Regions from separate parts of the Blautia sp. HCP3S3_H10_2 genome, predicted to be linked through region 3. Evidence: predicted binding sites of a transcription regulator. Region 3 holds the regulator's gene; each other region holds the start of a gene.
What was found. Region 3 encodes HrcA, which represses chaperone genes, less so after heat shock. Its sites were predicted from a motif close to TGTTAGCACTCNNNNNNNNNGAGTGCTAACA; they were not measured.
Positions count from the first base shown of each region.

Region 1 (4,380 bases), on a different contig from region 3:
GCAGCCCCCGGTTAACACCAAACTCTTCATACAATCTAGGATCAATATGATCATTTTTCCGGCAGATAGCTTCATTCTGCACAGCATAATCATTCATCCGCTTCATCAGCTCTCCCATACGAATCGACCTCTCCCATCCCTTTTATTTCGCTGCACATCAGGTTATCCAGTTGTTTCATCATTTTTAATAATATGATCAAATTATCTTTTCCGAATTTGTTGATCACTTTTCCATAACATTCTCTCAGAATCATTTCCTGACCCTTAAACAGTTTCTGTCCCGTTTCTGTAACAGTCACATATGTTCCTTCACTTCCGCTTCCTTCATAAGACCACAGTACCAGTCCACGATCTTTCAGCTTTTCTACCATTTTTGATGTCTGCCGTATTGTCAGCTGCATCTTTTCTGATAAATCCTTTAAATACGTTCTCCCATTATTATTCGGAGAATTTTCTCTCTCAGATTCTATAGTATACAAAGCAATATACTCCTGAAGTGTCATTTTACGAAACAGTTCCTGTATTTTTCCTTTGTTCATCAGATACCGACGATAGGTTAATTCATTTGTAAACTTTCTGATTTCATTTGCATTCAATATTTCTCTCTGCTCTGGCATCTTCAACCGCTCCTCTCTTTTTATTTACATCAATACATGTTATTTTCTTATTTAATCCCCAATTTCTGCCTGAATTTTAATGGCAAAATCAACCGCATTTTCCAGATCTTCTTCATCCGGATGGGTATTTCCCAGTCGAAACATCTGCTGCATCTCTTTTTCTTTACTTGGCATCTGGCTGATCATAATTTTCCTTCTATCTGACTCCACATTCCCCTGACAGAGAAACATTCCCAGATACTCTCCCCCGTCCGGGTACCAGACTTCAAGATTTTTTTCAAGCTTTTCTTTATATTGTTCTGTCGGCACATAACCGCAGGTAACGAACACTGCATATTTTCCGCCTGTAATCTGCTCAAATACATCTGAGATATCCATGCTGCAGGAATAACCATGAATTCCAAACCCGATCAGATAGACATCCGCCGCAGGTATATCCTGCTCTGTATCAATATCTACAATTGTTTTATCCTCTGTATTTAAAGCACCATAGATCTTTTCTGCTATTAAACGTGTATTGCCACTTTTTGACTGATATATAACTGCATATTTCATAATGAACCTCATTTCATATAAAAATAATAAAAGAGAACAAAAAGAGGAGATGTACCAGCCATCTCCCCATTTTGTTGCTCTCCAGTTATTTGATTTTACCTGTTCTCTTTAATACATTTCCGGCTGTGGCTGCGGCGCAGGTGTATTTTCTTTAATGTCCGCTACCGCAGCTTCTGTAGTAAGAAGTGTAGCTGCCACACTTACCGCATTCATTAATGCGTTCTTTGTTACCTTCACCGGATCAATAATACCCTGTTTCATCATATCCACAAAGGTTTCTGAGGCTGCATCAAATCCCATGCCAGGCTCACTCTTCTTTACCTTGTCTACGATAACCGGGCCTTCCAGACCGGCATTTTCCACAATCGTATACAGTGGTGCTTCCAGTGCCTTTGCTACGATTCCGGCTCCGGTCTTCTCATCACCCTCCAGAGCTGCCAACAGTTCCTCTACCTTTTTCTGTGCATGGATATATGCAGATCCGCCGCCGCAGATAATGCCTTCCGATACGGCTGCTTTTGTTGCGTTCATGGCATCTTCCATGCGGTATTTAGCTTCCTTCATTTCTGTTTCTGTTGCCGCGCCGACACGGATCACTGCAACGCCTCCGCCCATCTTAGCGATACGATCCATGAGTTTATCTTTATCAAAATCGGATGTTGTTTCAGCCATCTGTCTCTTCAGGCTGGCAATGCGTGCATCAATGTCTTCCTTGTTCCCGGCACCGTCTACGATCGTAGTATTTTCCTTTGTAACCTTTACAGATTTTGCACGGCCAAGCATGTCCATCGTGGTATCTTTAAGTTCAAGTCCCAGATCTTCCATGATCACCTGACCGCCGGTAAGTGTTGCGATATCTTCAAGCATTGCCTTTCTGCTGTCACCATATCCCGGTGCCTTTACAGCAACGACCTTCAGAGTGCCTCTCAGTCTGTTGACAATCAATGTGGTAAGTGCCTCTCCCTCCACATCTTCTGCAATGATCAGGAGTTCTTTCCTCTCTCTCATCACATTTTCCAAAACAGGAAGGATATCCTGGATGTTTGAAATCTTCTTATCTGTCATGAGGATATAAGGATCCTCCATGTTGGCGATCATTTTTTCTTTATCATCACACATGTATCCGGAAAGATATCCATTGTCAAACTGCATACCTTCGACTAAGTCGATCTCCGTCTTCATGGTCTTTGATTCTTCAATCGTAATAACGCCGTTCTCTCCGACTTTTTCCATTGCATCGGCAATCATCTCACCGACTTCTTCATTACCGGAAGAGATTGCAGCTACTTTTGCAATATGATCCTTACCGGTAACAGGATGGCTCATTTCTTCAATTGCCTGCACAGCCACATCTGCTGCCTTCTTCATTCCTTTTCTTAAAACAATGGCATTTGCACCTGCTGCGATATTTTTCATTCCTTCTTTTACAAGTGCCTGTGCCAGAACTGTAGCTGTTGTTGTTCCATCTCCTGCAATGTCGTTTGTCTTGGTAGCCACCTCTTTTACAAGCTGTGCGCCCATATTTTCAAAACGATCTTCCAGTTCGATCTCTTTTGCAATGGTCACACCATCGTTTGTAATTAATGGTGCACCGTAAGATTTATCCAGTACAACATTTCTTCCTTTTGGCCCCAATGTTACCTTTACTGTATCTGCCAGTCTGTCTACACCGGCCTCCATCTTTTTTCGAACATCAATATCAAAACTAATCTCTTTTGCCATGATAATTTCCTTCTTTCAACACTTTCTATTTCTCTACAATTGCCAGAATATCGTCCTGACTTACAATTTTATATTCTTCGTCGCCAATTTTTACTTCTGTGCCGCCGTATTCAGAAATAATGACTTTATCTCCTTCTTTTACCTGCATGGGAACTTTCTGTCCGTCTTTACATTTTCCCGGACCAACTGCGATTACTACAGCTTCCTGCGATTTTTCTTTTGCGCTGTCTGGCAGAATGATTCCTGATTCTGTCTTTTCTTCAACATCCTGATACTGAAGAACTACTTTGTCACCCAATGGTTTTAATTTCATATGAATAACCTGCCTTTCTTTTGTTAGCACTCTTGCTTGTTGAGTGCCATCGTGTTTCGCAAAAAATATGTTTCTTGCGAAACATGTTTTATTTTTAAATTATTTATTTTTAAAGTATTATATCACCTGTATTTCTCTTGTCAATAGGTTTCCAAAATAATTTAAAAAAGATGCGAAGCACCTTAACCATTACTTTGCATCTTTTGATCATCTAAATTAATTCATTTATATTTTTCCTGATTTTTTCCGATACTTCCCGAAAAACCTTCAATTCTTCTTCCGACACACCTTTTAAAATCATCCCGTTCATTGCTTCCCTTCTCTTCGTCATTTCTGTTACCAGATCCTTCGCATAATCAGATATTTCATAATGAATATATCTTCTATCATTCTTATCCGGTATCGCAATAAGATAATTTCTCCTGCAGAGACTGTCAACTGCCTGCGAAATATGTCCACGGTTCATCATCAACTGATGGTGGATATCCGTAGAGGTATTATGTGTTCCGCATTTTGACAGGAAGTATAATATCTCCAGTTCTGCTCTTTTCATATCATATTTTTCTCGTAATTCAACGCTCTGTTCCTCTAACAGCTTTTTAAACTGTCCTCCCTGCAATATGATATCAATTTGTGTATCCATTTAGTTCAGCTTCTTTCAATGTTTTTTTCATTCTATCACAAGTTTAATAATTCGTCACCATTTAATTTTAAACGACTTTTTTGTTTCCTCTTAATTAATGATTAACATCTGGAATCTATTCCGCTGAATCTAATATCAGTAATTATTTTATTTCGCAAAGTTCACAAAATCTTCACACAATTATTAGCACTCTCTATTGACGAGTGCTAATTCATATGTTATATTACACATAGAACAAAGAAAGAGAATATGATTTTTCTTCCTGATATTCATAAATCAACACTTCGGGTTTCTCCGATAGTGCAAACTTTAGTTTATGTCATGAAAGGAGATATGACTTATGTTAATGCCTAGTATTTTTGGAGAAAATTTATTTGATGATTTTATGGATGATTTTGCTTTTCCGGACATCGATAAAAAATTGTATGGAAAACATGCTCCCCATATCATGAAGACTGATGTGAAGGAAGAAGACAACGCTTACGAAGTGGCAATTGATCTTCCTGGATTTAAGAAAGACGAGATTCAGA
Region 1 is NZ_JBQKCL010000009.1:7,035-11,414, reverse strand. It holds gene ACTQWB_RS11175 (citrate/2-methylcitrate synthase) at 1-106, opposite strand, end outside; gene ACTQWB_RS11170 (hypothetical protein) at 90-617, opposite strand; gene ACTQWB_RS11165 (flavodoxin family protein) at 669-1,172, opposite strand; gene groL (chaperonin GroEL) at 1,281-2,894, opposite strand; gene ACTQWB_RS11155 (co-chaperone GroES) at 2,920-3,207, opposite strand; gene ACTQWB_RS11150 (MarR family winged helix-turn-helix transcriptional regulator) at 3,419-3,850, opposite strand; gene ACTQWB_RS11145 (Hsp20/alpha crystallin family protein) at 4,191-4,380, shown strand, end outside.
Region 1: the regulator HrcA is predicted to act here: its motif matches at 3,229-3,259, upstream of ACTQWB_RS11155 (co-chaperone GroES).

Region 2 (4,380 bases), on a different contig from region 3:
GAAAATGCACCGAATCACATTTAATGAGATCACAAAGACTGCTGTCAAGGATTCTCTGAAGCATGCAAGAGGACTGAACATGAACCTTGTGGATGCCCAGCAGGCAAGAAGAATGCTGGACCGTATGGTTGGTTATACCATCAGTCCTTTATTGTGGGCAAAGGTAAAACGCGGTTTAAGTGCAGGCCGTGTGCAGTCTGTTGCGCTTCGCATCATCTGTGACCGGGAGGAAGAAATCAATTCTTTCATTCCGGAAGAATACTGGAGTCTGTCTGGTGAGTTCCTGGTTGCCGGGGAGAAGAAGCCTCTGGAGGCAAAGTTCTATGGAACAGACAAGAAGATGGATATCCACAATAAGGCTGAGATGGATCAGATTCTTGCAAAGCTTCAGGATGAGGAATTTGAGATCTCCGAAGTGAAAAAAGGTGAGCGGACCAAGAATGCACCTCTTCCGTTTACCACCAGTACTTTACAGCAGGAAGCTTCCAAGACACTGAATTTTTCTACTCAGAAGACTATGCGTCTTGCACAGCAGCTCTATGAGGGCGTTGATATCAAGGGCAGTGGTACTGTGGGTGTGATCACATATCTTCGTACCGATTCCGTCCGTATTTCCGATGAGGCAGATGCAGCTGCGAGAAGCTACATTGGAAGCCAGTACGGAGAAGAATATGTGTCTGAATCGGTTAAGGCAGTAAAGAAAGGGCAGAAGATCCAGGATGCCCACGAGGCAATCCGTCCTACCGATATCAGCCGTACACCTGTACAGATAAAAGAATCCCTTACAAGAGACCAGTTCCGGCTGTATCAGCTGATCTGGAAGCGGTTTGCGGCAAGCCGTATGGCACCAGCCAGATATGAGACTACATCTGTAAAAGTAGCTGGCGGGGATTATACATTTACCGTATCTGCTTCAAAAGTGGCATTTGACGGTTTCCTTTCTGTGTACATGCAGGAAGAGGATATGAAGAAGAGCAATGTTTTAAGCCAGAGCCTGACCAAAGGCATGAAGCTGAAACTGAAAGAATTAAAGCCGGAACAGCATTTTACCCAGCCGCCGGCGCATTATACAGAGGCTTCCCTGGTAAAGACCATGGAAGAACTGGGAATCGGCCGTCCAAGTACTTATGCACCGACGATCACTACCATCATCAGCCGCCGTTATGTTTCCAAGGAGCAGCGTAATCTTTATGTGACAGAGCTTGGGGAAGTTGTAAACAGTATTATGAAACAGGCATTCCCAAGTATTGTGGATGTGAATTTCACTGCTACTATGGAGGGACTGCTTGACTGCGTCGAGAATGGTACTGTCCAGTGGAAGACCGTTGTGCGTAACTTCTATCCAGACCTGAAGCATGATGTGGATGCAGCTCAGGAAGAACTGGAGAAAGTGGATATCCATGATGAAGAGACAGACGTGGTCTGCGACAATTGTGGCCGTCATATGGTGATCAAATATGGTCCCCACGGAAGATTTCTTGCATGCCCTGGATTCCCGGAGTGCCGCAATACCAAGCCTTACTATGAAAAAATCGGTGTAGCGTGCCCGAAGTGTGGTAAGGAGGTTGTTCTGAAGAAGACCAAGAAGGGCCGTAAGTATTATGGCTGTGAGGACAATCCGGAATGTGATTTTATGTCCTGGCAGAAGCCATCTGACAAGAAGTGCCCGGTATGCGGAAGTTATATGGTGGAAAAAGGCAATAAACTGGTGTGCAGCCAGGAGACCTGTGGCTATGTAGAAGCCAGACCAAAAGAGGAAAAAGACAATTAAGGGATTTTAAAAGAAAAGTTCTCCTGCGTGGCGAGAGTATAACCACGCAAGGGGGACTTTTTTGCGCTATAAAAAGGTACTTGGAATTTCAGATACTGCTGTTGTTTAACGAATAGTTTCAAAAACGTTATATTTTCAGAAAAGCTAAACAAAATTGAAAAATAGTAAAAAATAGCTTGTAAATAGTTCGAAAAACGTGTAGTATTAAGCTAACAAGTGAAAATAACGGAACAAAAGCGAAGGGAGGACAAAATGAGCGTTCAGTTACTTGATAAAACAAGAAAAATCAATAAGCTTCTGCATAACAGCAGTTCCAGTAAGGTGGTTTTTAATGATATCTGCCAGGTCCTGATGGACACCTTAAGCTCCAATATCCTTGTCTTAAGCAAGAAGGGCAAGGTGCTCGGCGTAAGCTTCTGCCCGGGCGTTGAGGAAATCCAGGAGCTGATAGCTGATGAAGTGGGCGGCCATGTTGACCCTCTTCTCAATGAAAGATTCTTAGGTGTTTTATCAACCAAGGAGAATGTGAATCTTCAGACACTGGGCTTCGAGCACGTTTCCAGCAGCTATCAGGGAATCATCAATCCCATTGATATCGCAGGGGAGCGTCTTGGAACTGTATTCATGTACCGCAAGGACCGTCCATATGATATTGAGGATATTATTGTCAGCGAGTATGGAACGACAGTAGTAGGGCTTGAGATGATGAGAGCTGTACATGAGGAGAATGCTGAGGAAGACCGTAAGAAACAGGTTGTGAAATCTGCGTTTAATACCCTTTCTTTCTCTGAACTGGAAGCAATCATCCACATTTTTGATGAGCTTGACGGAGATGAGGGAATTCTGGTTGCCAGCAAGATCGCAGACAGGGTGGGAATCACCAGGTCTGTTATCGTAAATGCGCTCCGCAAATTTGAAAGCGCAGGAGTTATCGAATCCCGTTCGTCAGGTATGAAAGGAACCTATATCAAGGTCCTGAATGAAGTGATTTTTGATGAACTGGAAGAAATTAAGGCACAGAGAAATAAAAAAGCCTGAGATATACTAGAGGCTTTTTCAAACACAGAACTGTTTTTCGAGAAATTGGGAAACAGTTCTTTTTTATGCTATAGGAAATTCCGTTGGAATTCCCTATAGCATAAAAAGCCCTGCCGGGCAGGATCGCACTGCGGCGGAAAGGTAGATGTCGCTTATAGCGACCCGCCGCAGGCGGAGAATCCTGCAAAGCAGGATTCTTTCTTGTGTAATAGATGCAGCATGAAGCAAGATAAAAAGTTTTAGAAAATTATTAAAGTGAGAAAAAAGAAGAAAATAAGAGAATATAAGAGCATATAAAAGAGTATACTTAAAAATACAACAATGAAAAGAGTTGCACAAAAGCCAATAATTCAATAATATAATGAACAGTGATTAGCACTCGGCAATAATGAGTGCTAGTAAAATAGAAAAGCAATTCTAAAGGAGGACATAGATCATGAAATTAGTTCCATTAGGTGACAGAGTTGTATTAAAACAGTTAGAAGCAGAAGAGACAACAAAATCCGGTATCGTTCTTCCGGGACAGGCACAGGAGAAACCACAGCAGGCAGAAGTAATCGCTGTAGGACCTGGCGGAGTAGTAGATGGCAAAGAAATAAAAATGGAAGTTGCTGTAGGCGACAAGGTTATCTATTCCAAATATTCAGGAACAGAAGTGAAGCTTGACGGCGAGGAATATATCATTGTAAAACAGAGTGACATTCTTGCAATTGTAAAATAAGTTTTTGAAAACAGATTTAAAATCAGGAGGATGATTGATCATGGCTAAAGAGATTAAATATGGCGCAGAAGCCAGAACCGCATTAGAGGCTGGTGTAAATAAACTTGCAGATACAGTCAGAGTAACACTTGGACCGAAAGGAAGAAATGTTGTACTTGACAAACAGTTCGGTGCTCCGCTTATCACAAACGATGGTGTTACTATCGCAAAAGAGATCGAGCTTGAGGATGCTTTTGAGAACATGGGTGCCCAGCTGATCAAAGAAGTTGCTTCCAAGACAAATGATGTAGCTGGTGATGGTACCACAACTGCTACCGTACTTGCACAGGCAATGGTTCACGAGGGAATGAAGAACCTGGCAGCAGGTGCTAACCCGATCGTTATGAGACGTGGTATGAAGAAAGCTACAGACGCTGCTGTAGAGGCTATCAAGAACATGAGCCAGAAAGTAAGCGGAAAGAAACAGATAGCAAACGTTGCATCTATTTCTGCTGGTGACAAAGAGGTTGGAGAGCTGGTTGCAAATGCAATGGAGAAAGTTTCCAACGATGGTGTTATCACTGTAGAAGAGTCCAAGACCATGCACACAGAGCTTGATCTTGTAGAAGGTATGCAGTTTGACCGTGGATATATTTCCGCATATATGTCAACTGATATGGAAAAGATGGAAGCAACTCTGGAAGATCCATATATCCTGATCACAGACAAGAAGATTTCCAACATTCAGGAAGTTCTTCCATTACTGGAGCAGATCGTGCAGGCTGGTGCGAAACTTCTTATCATCGCTGAGGATGTTGAGGGCGAGGCTCTTACCACTCTGATCGTTAACAAGTTAAGAGGAACCTTCCAG
Region 2 is NZ_JBQKCL010000013.1:44,163-48,542, forward strand. It holds gene topA (type I DNA topoisomerase) at 1-1,771, shown strand, start outside; gene codY (GTP-sensing pleiotropic transcriptional regulator CodY) at 2,024-2,809, shown strand; gene groES (co-chaperone GroES) at 3,246-3,530, shown strand; gene groL (chaperonin GroEL) at 3,571-4,380, shown strand, end outside.
Region 2: the regulator HrcA is predicted to act here: its motif matches at 3,180-3,210, upstream of groES (co-chaperone GroES).

Region 3 (4,380 bases):
ATCTGTTTGTAGATCATCTTCATGCCTTCAGCAAAAGGATCATCTTCCGGTGCCTGTGCAAGACCTCTTTCGAAGTTATCCACAATGGGAAGCATCTTCTCGACGATGTCTTTCGCACCAATGATGTACATGCTGGATTTTTCTTTCTCCGTTCTTTTGCGGTAATTATCAAATTCAGCCATGCTGCGCTTCAGTCTGTCTGTAAGTTCCTCGATCTGCTGTTCAAATTTATCTTTTTCTTTTTTCTTCTTACCGAAGAAAGAAGTTTTCGTCTTATTTTCCGGTTCTTTTGACTCTTCGGTCTCCTGGTCTGGCTGCTTCGTTTCTTCTGTATCGGCTGCCTCTTCGGTTTCCTTCGAAGCTTCTTCTGATGTCTGGGCTGTGTCTGCTGCCTCTTCTTCACTTCCGTCGGTTACCGGAATATCAACTGCTTCTTCCTGTACTTCGGCTTCTTTATTCATTTCTTCTGACACGCTTTCAACCGCCTTTCTAGGTTTTCTTATTTACCATTTCATCAAGCTGGACTTTTAATTTCTTCAAGCTGTCTACCACATTCTCGTAATCCATCCGCTTCGGACCAATGATTCCAATGGTTCCGCGCATTCCATCACCCAGCTCGTAAGTAGCTGTCACCACACTGCAGTCCTTCATGGTACGTACCGGAACTTCATCTCCGATATAAACCTGAACTCCTGTACTCTTAGGATCTCCCATTTCCTCACGAACCATATCCGCAAGCTCCTGCTTATCCTCAAAAGTAGAAATCAGCTCGCTTGCCTTGGATGTATCTGCAAGCTCAGGATACTTAAATATGTTAGTCGCTCCCGATGTATATACCTTCATATCTTCTTCATCCACATGAATGGTAGCTGCAACTGCGTCCAGCACATTTGCAACCACACCGCTGTGGCTTCCAGCCTGTTCTTTCAGTCTGGCGATCATGCCAAGATTGATGTCCTGGATAGGAACACCGTTCAGGTTCGTATTAAGAAGAAGATTCAGCTTCAGGATCGTCTGGTCATCCATCTCCTCATCAATATTAATGATCTGGTTCCGGATCACATTGCCTTCACATACAACTACGGCAATCAGCTGTCTTTCATTGACACGTGAAAGCTGAATGAACTTCAAGGTACTTCCTTTATACTGGGGAACTGCAACCATGGTCGCATAATTGGTATTATTGGCAAGTACTTTAGCAACCTGCTTCAATACCTTATCCATCTTATCTGACTTTTCAATCATCATATCGCGGATCTCTGCGATCTCGGCTTCCTTCTCCCTGGTAAGCTCATCCACATAAAGGCGATAGCCTTTATCTGATGGAATTCTTCCGGCTGAGGTGTGGGGCTGTACAATATAGCCCATATCCGTCAGGTCGGACATCTCATTTCGGATTGTAGCAGAGCTGACATTTAAATCCGGATACTTGGAAATGGTTCTGGAACCTACCGGCTCACCAGTTTCCATATAAGTCTTGATGATTGCTTTCAGTATTTTCCGTTTGCGCTCATCTAATACTTCATCCATGAAATATCTGCTCCTTTCTGAAAAGCAGACGGTCATGCCTGATATCTTATCTCCCGTCTGGCTTCCCTGAATTCCTTTGTTAGCACTCATTATTTAGGAGTGCTAACATCTATGCTCTTAAGATACACCTCAGTATCCCATTTGTCAATATTTTTTACAAATTTTTTTCATCTTTTTTAGTGGTTTTTGTAGTGCTCTATGTAGTCCAGTATCTCATCCGGCTTATTCAGAAATGCAATCAGACTCATAACAGACGGCTCCATAAACTTTTCCTCCACCGTATGCTCAAGCAACGCTTTCATTTTATCATAATAGCCATTGATATTATAAAGAACGATTGGTCTGTCTATCCGGTTCAGGCTTTTTAATGTCAGGATCTCAAAAAATTCCTCGTAAGTTCCGATTCCGCCTGGTGCTACTACTGTGGCATCGGACTTTTCTTCCAGAAGCTTTTTCCTCTCTCTCATGGTTTCTGTAAAGATAAATTCTGTGCAGTTCTCAAAAAGTACCCCCGGCTGGTCAAAAAAGCGCGGCGCAATTCCTATTATATATCCATTTTCTTCTGCAACACCTCTTGCAGCAGCTCCCATCATTCCCGTAGCTCCACCGCCAAACACAAGGCCATGTCCTCTTTTTCCCATTGCCCTGCCCAGTTCTTCTGTTTTTTCATAATAAACTGCTTCCAATTTTGCGCTTGATGCACCATAAACACAAATATTCATTTTTTCTCCTTTCATATACCGCCTGTAATAACTACATAGGCCACATTTGCCACACCACAAAGTACCATAACCAATATAGGATTCATCTTCATTTTTCTAAGAAGTACAAGTGCCCCTGCAAAAAAGAGGATCATTCTCACACATACATTCTGGTATACCAGGCTTATTGTTCCATCTATAAAAAATGAAGATATGAGAATTGCCACCCCTGCTTTGGCGATCATCGCTACTATTGCCGGACGGAGCGACGCCAGCGTTCCCTGAAGCAGCGACAGATTGCGGTATTTCGTGTAAATATATGCAAGAAATGTCACAATGATACAAGATGGAAGGATGCAGCCCAAAGTGGCTGTTACTGCTCCAAGTGGACCTGCGATCTGGCTTCCCACAAATGTTGCGGAATTTACTGCGATCGGTCCCGGAGTCATCTCTGCGATCGTTACAAGGTCTGTAAATGCTTCCATGGAAAGCCAGGAATGAAGACTTACTACCTGTTCCTGTATCAGTGGCATTGCTGCGTATCCGCCACCAAAGCTGAATGCCCCGATTTTAAGAAAGCTGAAAAAAAGCTGTAAATAAATCATTTTTCCCGGTCTCCTCTTATTAATGTACGCACCATTCCAAATAGCGCAACTGCAAGTATAATGTATATAATATTTACGTTCAGGAAATAGCTGGCACAAAAGCTGGCGGCCATAATCACCACATTCACCCAGTCCTTTGCTTTCACGATCTTTTTTCCCATATCATAAACCACTGAAATAATGACTGCTCCAACACCTGCAGTCATGCCTTTTAAAAGAACTGCAATATAAAAATTGGAACGAAAGGCATTATAAAACATGGAAATCAACGACAAAATCACCATCGGCGGAAGAATCGCACCAAGAACAGATAGTACCATTCCCGGAATCCCTCCCAGCTTATAGCCCACTACGATTGCTCCATTTACCGCCACCGCACCAGGCGAGGACTGGGCAATTGCCACCAGATCCAGCATCTCCTCCTCATCGATCCAGTGATATTGATCTACAAACTTTTCCTTTAATAAAGTAACGATCACATATCCGCCTCCAAAAGTGAAGGTACTTAAATACAACGAAGCGAAAAACAATTTTCGCAATACATATCCCTTATTTTCTGGCTTTTTTTCCATCTCTGATCTCCGGATTCTGTAAATACTTTACTCTTTTTCCTCTTCAAAGATACTGCACAATTACCATTTCTGTCAATTCCCGTTTCTTTCTGCCAGACTTTGTCTTCTATTCCATCCAGTTTCTGTTCACAGTAACCTCCCTCGCGCTACAGTTATTCAGAACAGACATTCGATTTTACTGTACTTTTTCTTTTTTCAATGCTATACTAAAAAATACAAGTATGTTTGATAAAGAGAAAGGAATCTTATGGATCATTTTGAATTACACTCTGAATACAAACCAACCGGTGACCAGCCTCAGGCAATCTCCAAACTGGTAAAAGGATTTAAAGAAGGCAACCAGTTCGAGACATTGCTTGGTGTCACGGGCTCCGGTAAGACATTTACCATGGCAAATGTCATCCAGGCACTTAACAAGCCAACATTAATTCTGGCCCACAATAAAACACTGGCCGCACAGCTCTACGGCGAATTCAAAGAATTTTTCCCAGAGAACGCAGTGGAATATTTCGTTTCCTACTATGATTATTACCAGCCAGAAGCCTACGTCCCGTCCTCAGATACCTACATTGCCAAAGACTCCGCCATTAATGACGAGATTGACAAGCTTCGCCTTTCTGCAACTGCAGCCATGTCTGAACGAAAGGATGTTATCATTATCTCTTCTGTTTCCTGTATCTATGGTTTAGGTTCTCCTCAGGAATTTCAGGATATGATGATTTCTCTTCGCCCAGGTATGACGAAAGACCGGGATGAAGTGATCCGGGAACTGATTGATATCCAGTACACCAGAAATGAAATGGATTTCCACCGAAGTACCTTCCGGGTGCGTGGAGATACCCTGGAGATTTTCCCGGCTAACAGCTCGGATACCGCCGTACGTGTAGAATTTTTTGGGGATGAGATTGACCGTATCTCTGAAATTGATGTACTCACAGGAGAGATCAAATGTCAGCTTGCACACATTGGTAT
Region 3 is NZ_JBQKCL010000014.1:46,340-50,719, forward strand. It holds gene grpE (nucleotide exchange factor GrpE) at 1-461, opposite strand, end outside; gene hrcA (heat-inducible transcriptional repressor HrcA) at 490-1,530, opposite strand; gene ACTQWB_RS14525 (TIGR00730 family Rossman fold protein) at 1,707-2,252, opposite strand; gene ACTQWB_RS14530 (chromate transporter) at 2,264-2,836, opposite strand; gene ACTQWB_RS14535 (chromate transporter) at 2,833-3,408, opposite strand; gene uvrB (excinuclease ABC subunit UvrB) at 3,656-4,380, shown strand, end outside.

Region 4 (4,380 bases), on a different contig from region 3:
CTTTTGTGTAATAGGGACTTCCAGAGAAATTTCCCATTACACAAAAACAGACACTCAAAATGATTTTCTCAAATTGAATATCTGTTTGAAATAAACTCTAATCCGGATTTATGCTGTTAATTTTTTACAATCTGAATTTATTGGTTTGGATTTCCTAGTCTGAATTATTTGGTCAGCATCAGAAGGATTTCATTGCTTCTCTGTACAAATCTTGTCATTTCTTCTGGTGAAAGCTGTTTATGGCTCAGCATAGCAAGATCATATAATTCTTCACAGATAACCGGTGTTTTCTCAGAATCCTTATTGCCTGCAACGAACTGTACAAGTGGATGTTTCGCATTGAGCACCAGTGTTTCCTGTCCACCAAACATAGACGGATCCATACCATACATATTATACATCTTCATCATATCCTGCATACGACGGCTTTCCTCAGAAAGAGTCATCATTGCAGCAACCTTCTCATTCTTCAGGTTCTCAACTTTTACTTCCAGTTTCTCATTCTTTAATGCACTTCTGAATACTTCAGTAAGTGTCTTGGAAGTTTCTTCATCAATAGCGTTCTCCTCACGAAGTTCTTCTGAAAGATCCGCATCAATTCTCTTAAACTGGATTGTCTGGTCTTTCTGCTCTAAATGGGAAATAAACGCGCTGTCGATGTTATGTTTCAGAACAACCGCATCCTTGCCAGCTTCACGGAACATATTGATATACTGGCTCTGCTGGACTTCATCTGTCACATAAAAGATTGTAGTCTTCTCTGGCTCTTTCTTCTCTTCATTGTCAGCTTTTGTCTCAGATGTTTCCTCTGTTTTTGCATCTTCGGCTTTGGCCTCTTCAGCCTTTGCAGCTTCCTCAGGTTTCTTGTTCTCTTCTATACAATCCTTCAGAGTAAGATATTTACCATCAATATTCTTAAAGAGAATATAGTCGTTCATCTTGTCTGCAAATTTGCTATCTTTAATGCAGCCGTACTTAATAAATGGGCTGATATCATCCCAGTATTTCTCATAGGACTCACGGTCTGTCTTGCACATTCCGGTAAGCTTATCTGCAACTTTCTTGGTAATATACTCTGAGATCTTCTTTACAAATCCATCATTCTGCAGTGCAGATCTAGATACATTCAGTGGAAGATCCGGGCAATCGATAACACCTTTGAGAAGAAGCAGGAATTCTGGAATTACTTCCTTGATGTTATCTGCGATAAATACCTGATTATTATACAGTTTAATCGTTCCTTCAATGGAATCATACTCTGTATTGATCTTAGGGAAGTACAAAATACCTTTCAGATTAAATGGATAATCCATGTTCAGATGAATCCAGAACAGTGGCTCCTTATAATCCATGAATACTTTACGGTAAAATTCCTTATATTCTTCATCTGTACAGCTATTCGGATGTTTCATCCATAATGGCTGCGGATCACTTAAGGATACCGGACGCTTGTTAATTTTAACTTTATCTTTGGCAGGAGATACTTCTACAACTTCTTTCTCTCCTTTATCATTCTCTTTTTCTTCTGTCTTAGCATCCTCATGGATATGTTCTACAACCACATCATCGTCACGAAGTTCGGACTCATCGATTGTCTCATATTCCTGCGGTGCATTTTCTTTGGAAAGATAGATATTTACCGGCATAAAAGAACAGTATTTCTCAATTACTTCTCTCATACGATATTCATTAGAAAATTCTGTGCTCTCATCATTTAAGAACAAAGTAATCTCAGTACCAACTGTGGTCTTATTACCGTCCTGCATATCATATTCTGTACCACCATCGCAGGTCCAATGTACCGGAGTAGCGCCTTCTTTATAAGAAAGGGTATCGATCTGGACTTCATCTGCTACCATAAATGCGGAATAGAAACCAAGTCCGAAATGACCAATGATCTGATCATCTGTGGTCTTATCCTTATATTTGGAAAGAAACTCTGTAGCGCCTGAAAAAGCGATCTGTGTAATATACTCTTCAACTTCATCAGAAGTCATACCAAGACCAGTATCGATAAACTTCAGGGTCTTCTCTTCTGGATTTACAATAACGTGTACTTCAGCTTTATAATCATCTGGAAGTGTATATTCACCCATAACATCCAGTTTCTTTAATTTCGTGATCGCATCACAACCATTGGAGATCAGCTCTCTTGCAAAAATGTCGTGATCAGAATATAACCATTTCTTTATAATTGGAAAAATATTTTCACTGTTAATTGATAAACTACCATGCTTCTCAGCCATGCAGCTCACTCTCCTTTGTCTTCTTAATTATATCAACTATAATAATACCAAAATGACTAAAAGTCAAGAAAAATTTAGCACTCATTTTAAATGAGTGCTAGTAATCTATTGTTATTCACTTTGCACCAAGCAACCGCTTAAAGAATGCCAAAAAGGAGCACCCTTTTCGGTGCTCCTTTCTGTTCATGCCCATTTCTGAAAGTAAATACTTTCTGAGCCATTATTATTTCTTTTTATTGCGGTATACAAGAATTCCTGCGATCAAAACAACCGCTACAATCAGAATGATCACAAATGGAAGAATCGGAGTATTATCTCCTGTCTTTACTGCTTTCTTCTGATTTGCATCTGACTTATCTGCAGCAGGTGTCAATGTCTGATTCGGGGATGCCTTTACTGTAAAGTTCACTTTTTTGGTATCCTGTGTACCTGTATTCACCCAGTTACTTCCATCAAATTTCTGCTGGTTATAGGTAACTGTCAATGTATAATCTCCAGTCTTACCCATACGGAAGGTTGCAGAATACGGTGCGCCATCCCAGCTTCTTGTCTCAAGAACTTCCCAATTCAATGGCAGGTATCTTACATCTCCCTTGATCGGGTTCTCAATATCTGAGCCAGCACCAACTGCAGTAAAGGTTATTTTGGTTTCTGTAGTATAATCTCCATCGGAGCTGATTCCAGTGATCGTATTAGCTGCTGCATCTGAGACGATTGGTCCACGTTTTACAGATACATTTACGGATACAACCAGACTCAGATTATCTGGATTTGTAACTCCGTCTGGAAGAACCACGGTACCATTTACTGAGAATTTCTGAGCATCTGTACTCTTCTGATTATATGCGCAGCCCTTTACATCCCAATTTACAGATGCATTCATATCACCTTTATTGGTAGTGATCTTAACTGTAGATGGAAGCTGTAATCCATCAGCAGATTTCTCCACTCCATTTGCCACGCTGATATCTGATACCTTGCCAACTGCAGTAAGCTTAGTCGCTGCTTCTGTTACAGTAAAGCTTACCGGAATATTGTAGGAATCCAGCTGATCTGTTTTAATAGAAACCGTCTGGTTATAAGTTCCTGCTGTCAGTCCAACAGCTGGAGCAACGGTAAATGTCACGTTCTGATCTGCACTTGCTTCCAGTTCTGTCTGGGACGGAGCACTTACAGTGAATTCACCGTTTCCGCTTACAGCTACAGTGATACCGGTCAGTTTTACATTTCCATTATTTGAAATGCTGACTGTCTTAGATGCTGGAGCTTCTGTATATCCAGCTTCTTTACTGTCAAAATTTACTTCTGTAACGTCTGTAGTAAGTGATGGAGCCGGCTTTTCCTGTACTGTATAGGTTACTGGAATAGTCAGTAATGTTGTCTTTGAAGATGAATCTGCAATGATGATATTTTCTGTTATAGTACCTACTGTACTGGTATCTACAGGCTGTACCGTTAACACTGCAGTTGTACTTCCATCAGCTGGGAGATCTGTTCTGTCAAGTGCAGCCTGTACCTTTCCACTTTCTGTAGAAACTTCAAGATTTACAGTTCCTGTTCCATTGTTTTTCAGTACAACCGTCTTTGTTATTCCATCTGTACCTGCATTCTGCATAATAGCAGTGTCTGTGAAATCCACAATATTTGCGCTGTCATCTCCAAAACCGATTATTGGATTGTTCTGGACTGGCTCTTCCGGGTCTGTTCCAGGATTCTCCGGTACAACCGGGTCTTCAGATGACGGGTTCTCTGGTGTTGATGGATTTTCTGGTGTAGCCGGATCTTCTTCAGAAGGATTCTGGGGATCTGTATTTCCAGCATCGCTCTTACTATCTGTTACTGTCAGATTCGCTGTGAAAGATACCTCAGCACCTTCCTCAGTTGTATAAGTGATCGTATCACTATACGTTCCAGCTGCTGTGCCTTCTCTTGGCATCACCCATGCATCAACTGATTCCCCGGCTGCAAGCGAAGTCAGATCCTGAACCATAAAATGTTCCGGACTGATTTCCTGGAAATTAAGAGTACCTGTACCAGTATTCTTAATGGTAATCGTCTTCATCATAGAGGTTTCAGATTCTGCCTGTGTAAAGCCTGCTTCTGCAGTGCCAAAATCAAGAACAGTATCTCCATT
Region 4 is NZ_JBQKCL010000013.1:88,794-93,173, reverse strand. It holds gene htpG (molecular chaperone HtpG) at 165-2,246, opposite strand; gene ACTQWB_RS14150 (hypothetical protein) at 2,470-4,380, opposite strand, start outside.
Region 4: the regulator HrcA is predicted to act here: its motif matches at 2,319-2,349, upstream of htpG (molecular chaperone HtpG).